DNA from 2 places in the Bradyrhizobium sp. 6(2017) genome. Region 1 is predicted to be linked to the other one. Evidence: riboswitches for the same ligand, from Rfam matches in the RefSeq annotation. Region 1 holds a riboswitch; the other holds the start of a gene.

Region 1 (2,397 bases):
ACCATCGAGAAGCTGAAGTGGCGGCGCGAAGGCAACAAGTGCTTCGGGCCCGGCATCTTCGACATGAAGGGCGGCAACTATCTGTCGGTCGAGGCGATCAGACAATTGGCGCGCGCCGCATTCACGACGCCGCTGCCGATCACGGTGCTGTTCACCCCCGATGAAGAGGTCGGCACGCCGTCGACGCGCGACATCATCGAGGCGGAAGCCGCACGCAACAAATATGTGCTGGTGCCGGAGCCAGGCCGGCCGAACAACGGCGTCGTCACCGGTCGCTACGCGATCGCGCGCTTCAATCTGGAAGCAACAGGCAAGCCGAGCCATGCCGGCGCGACGCTGTCGTCCGGCCGCTCCGCGATCCGCGAGATGGCGCGGCAGATCATCGCCATCGACGGCATGACCACCGAGGACTGCACGTTCTCGGTCGGCATCGTGCATGGCGGCCAATGGGTCAATTGCGTCGCGACGACCTGCACCGGCGAAGCGCTCAGCATGGCCAAGCGCCAGGCCGATCTCGACCGCGGCGTCGAGCGCATGCTGGCGCTGTCGGGCACCGCCAACGACGTGACCTTCAAGGTGACGCGCGGCGTCACCCGCCCGGTGTGGGAGCCGGATGCCGGCACCATGGTGCTCTATGAAAAGGCAAAGAGCCTCGCGGCGGCGATGGGCCTCGATCTGCCGCACGGCAGCGCCGGCGGCGGATCGGACGGCAACTTTACCGGCGCGATGGGCATCCCCACGCTCGACGGCCTCGGCGTTCGCGGCGCCGATGCGCATACGCTCAACGAACATATCGAGGTCGACAGCCTCGCCGAGCGCGGCCGCCTGATGGCGGCGCTGCTGGCGACGCTGGACTGACGTCGATTTGCACTGCACAACACGTTGGCACTGCCGGATCGAAATTTAGCCTTGTCCAATTTTCAGGCTTCGCCTACGGTCCGGCCGTCCAACACGACGATGCGGGAGAGATCGGAGCGACAACATGCGTGTTGTTGGCTTCGGCGCCGACGGAGCAACCGCCCCGGAAACTCTCAGGCAAAAGGACTGTATCGTCAGGACGATCTGGAGAGAGACGAACATGGCCACACATCAAGGGCCATGACGTCCACCGAAGGGGATAGTTCGCTATTGGGCCTCGGCCCGATGCGGATCAAGCTCTCAGGTACCGTGACAGATGGGGCGCCGACGCCGGTTTCACCGGTGGTTCGGCGACTCTAACCCACGGGAGCCTGAAGACCACCATGCCTCACATTGCGATCATTGGCGCCGGCATCACCGGCGTGACGACGGCCTATGCCCTGCTCGAACGCGGCTACCGGGTGACTGTCCTCGACAGGCATCGCTACGCCGCGATGGAAACCTCGTTCGCCAATGGCGGACAGCTTTCCGCCAGCAACGCCGAAGTCTGGAACAGCGCCGCGACCATCCTCAAGGGTTTGCGCTGGATGCTCAGGAGCGACGCGCCGCTGCTGATGAATCCGAAGCCGAGCTGGCACAAATATTCCTGGATCGGCGAGTTCGTCGGCCACATCGGCCGCTATCGCAGCAACACCATCGAGACCACGCGGCTCGCCATCGAGGCGCGCAAACATCTGTTCTCGATCGCACAGCGCGAGAACATCGCCTTCGATCTCGAACGCCGCGGCATCCTGCACGTCTATCACGACAAGGCCGGCTTCGAAGCGGGCCTGCGGGTCAACACGCTGCTGCAGCAAGGCGGGCTCGACCGCCGGCCGGTAACGGCGGACGAAATCCGCGCCATCGAGCCCGCGCTGCAGACGGCCTGCTATGGCGGCTTCTTCACACCGTCGGATGCAACCGGCGATATCCACAAGTTCACCCGCGGGCTCGCCGACGCCTGCATCCGCCGCGGCGCGGCCTTCATCCACGAAGCCGATGTCGATGCGATCGCGCGCGGCGATGACGGCTTCCGCATCAGCTGGAACGAAGCCGCTTCGCACGACGCTGACGTCGCGACGCGGCATGAGTTGCAGGCGGACGGTGTAGTCATCTGCGCCGGGGTGGCGAGCCGCTACTTCGCTGGCATGCTCAACGACCGCGTCAATGTCTATCCGGTGAAGGGCTATTCGATCACCGTGCAACTCGATGCGCCGCAGAGCCGGGACGCTGCGCCGACCGTCAGCCTGCTCGATGAAGCTGCGAAAATCGTCACCAGCCGGCTCGGCGCCGACCGCTTCCGCGTCGCCGGCACCGCTGAGTTCAACGGCTTCAACCGCGACATTCGCGCCGACCGGATCCAGCCGCTGGTGGACTGGGTGCGACATCATTTCCCAGGGATCGACACGTCGACGATCGTGCCATGGGCGGGCCTGCGACCGATGATGCCGAACATGATGCCGGTGGTTCGCGCCGGACGGATTCCGGGCGTGTTCTACA
Region 2 (2,397 bases), 180 kb from region 1:
GATCGACAGGCCACGCACCAGCGTCTTGCGGAAGCGCGTCTCTTCCAGCCGCAGCGTCTCCTCGATCAGCTTCTCGGCGCGCACCAGGTCCGGATAGGCCTGGCCCATCTCGCGGACCAGCGCCCAGACCAGGCGATGCATCAGCGGCTCGCTGGCACCCAGAAGCTGCGCGTGGCGCATCGCGCGGCGCATGATCCGGCGCAGCACGTAGCCGCGGCCCTCGTTCGACGGCAGCACGCCATCGGCAATCAGGAACGCCGACGAGCGCAGATGGTCCGCGATCACCCGGTACGACGCGACGTTCTGCGCGTTCGGCCCATGGCCGAGCGCCGACGCGGCCGCATCGATCAAATGGCGGAACAGATCGGTCTCGAACACGCTCTCGACGCCCTGCAGGATGGCCGCCATGCGTTCCAGCCCCATGCCGGTGTCGATCGAGGGACGCGGCAGCGCCACGCGCTCCTCCTTCGTCACCTGCTCGTACTGCATGAACACCAGGTTCCAGAATTCGAGGAAGCGATCGCCATCCTCCTCCGGGCTGCCCGGAGGTCCGCCCCAGATGTGCTCGCCGCGGTCGATGAAGATCTCGGAGCACGGCCCGCACGGGCCGGTATCGCCCATCGCCCAGAAATTGTCCGAGGTCGGGATGCGGATGATGCGGTCCTCCGAGAAGCCCGCGATCTTCTTCCAATAGCCGGCCGCCTCGTCGTCGGTGTGGTAGACGGTGACGAGCAGCTTGTCCTTCTTCAGCCCGAAATCCTTGGTGATCAGATTCCAGGCGAGCTCGATCGCGCGCTCTTTGAAGTAGTCGCCGAACGAGAAATTGCCCAGCATCTCGAAGAAGGTGAGATGGCGCGCGGTGTAGCCGACATTGTCGAGGTCGTTATGCTTGCCGCCGGCGCGCACGCACTTCTGCGACGTCGTGGCGCGCTGATAGGCGCGCTTTTCGACACCGGTGAAGACGTTCTTGAACTGCACCATGCCGGCATTGGTGAACATCAAGGTCGGGTCGTTGCGCGGAACCAGCGGCGACGACGCCACGATCTCGTGGCCGTTCTCCTTGAAGAAGTTCAGAAATGTCGACCTGATGTCGTTGACGCTGCTCATGTTCATCCAATCGGAAAAAGGGGCCGGCCAGCCGCAAAAAGGCGTCATTTTCCGGCCGAACGCTTTTAGACATTGCCAGCTGCGGTGTCCAGAAACTGTGCAGGCGGATCATGGGCTTGCCGCGGCAGCACAAAGCCCATTGGATAGTTGCTGCAGCTGCGTTGACAGTCTTGGTGGCGCCGTGTTTTCTACCTACCTGTACTTAAGTCACGTCGGGAGAGACCGGCCTTGCGCCGGCGCCGAAGGAGCAACCGCCCCGGAAACTCTCAGGCAAAAGGACCGCGTGACGTCTGACATCTGGAAAGAGGCGCTGGGGTTATCCCCGATGCGTCCGCCGACGGGATAATACTCTCAGGCACAGCGACAGATGGGGCTTTCTGCAGGTTTCTCAAGGGGAAATAGGTCCCCTGCGGGAACCGCGAGGGCCCTGTGATGCTTGCGCGCGAAACTTCCCCGCTGAAACAGACCCCGCTGCACGCGTTGCACCTGGCGCGCGGCGCCAAGATGGTGCCGTTCGCCGGCTATGACATGCCGGTGCAATACACCGCCGGCGTGCTCAAGGAGCACCTGCACACCCGCAAGGAAGCCGGCCTGTTCGACGTGTCGCACATGGGCCAGCTTGTCCTGAAGGCCAAATCCGGCAAGGTCACCGATGCGGCGCTCGCGCTGGAGAAGCTGGTGCCGCAGGACATTGTTGGCATCGCGCCGGGACGGCAGCGCTACGCGCAATTCACCAACGACGACGGCGGGCTGCTCGACGATTTGATGGTCGCGAATTTCGGCGATCATTTGTTCCTGGTGGTCAACGCCGCCTGCAAGGCCGAGGACGAGGCGCATCTGCGCGCGCATCTCTCCGACGCCTGCGAAATCGTGTCGCTGGCCGACCGCGCGCTGATTGCGCTGCAGGGACCGAAAGCCGAATCGGCGCTGGCGAAACTTTGTGCAGATGTCAGTTCGATGAAATTCATGGACGCCGGCCCGCGCCGCGTCGCCGACATCGACTGCTTCGTCTCGCGCTCCGGCTATACCGGCGAGGACGGTTTTGAGATTTCGGTGCCGGCGGACAAGGCCGAAGCCCTGGTCACGGCGTTGCTGGACAATCCCGACGTGCTGCCGATCGGGCTCGGCGCGCGCGACAGCCTGCGGCTCGAAGCCGGGCTCTGCCTCTATGGCCACGATATCGACACCACGACGACGCCAGTCGAAGGCGCGCTGGAATGGTCGGTGCAGAAGGTGCGCCGCAGCGGCGGCGCCCGTGCCGGCGGTTTTCCGGGCGCCGACAAGATCCTC

What was found. Region 1 has a riboswitch for glycine ahead of G6P99_RS29700 (D-amino acid dehydrogenase). Riboswitches for the same ligand answer to the same signal wherever they lie in the genome.
Region 2: it holds a riboswitch for glycine, as region 1 does, so the genes downstream of both, gcvT (glycine cleavage system aminomethyltransferase GcvT) here and G6P99_RS29700 (D-amino acid dehydrogenase) in region 1, are expected to answer to the same signal.

Annotation. Positions count from the first base shown of each region.
Region 1 covers NZ_CP049289.2:6,282,197-6,284,593, forward strand. Annotated here, with positions in the region: gene G6P99_RS29695 (M20/M25/M40 family metallo-hydrolase) at 1-858, shown strand, start outside; glycine riboswitch at 951-1,057, shown strand; glycine riboswitch at 1,061-1,176, shown strand; gene G6P99_RS29700 (D-amino acid dehydrogenase) at 1,242-2,397, shown strand, end outside.
Region 2 covers NZ_CP049289.2:6,465,688-6,468,084, forward strand. Annotated here, with positions in the region: gene alaS (alanine--tRNA ligase) at 1-1,107, opposite strand, end outside; glycine riboswitch at 1,310-1,399, shown strand; gene gcvT (glycine cleavage system aminomethyltransferase GcvT) at 1,540-2,397, shown strand, end outside.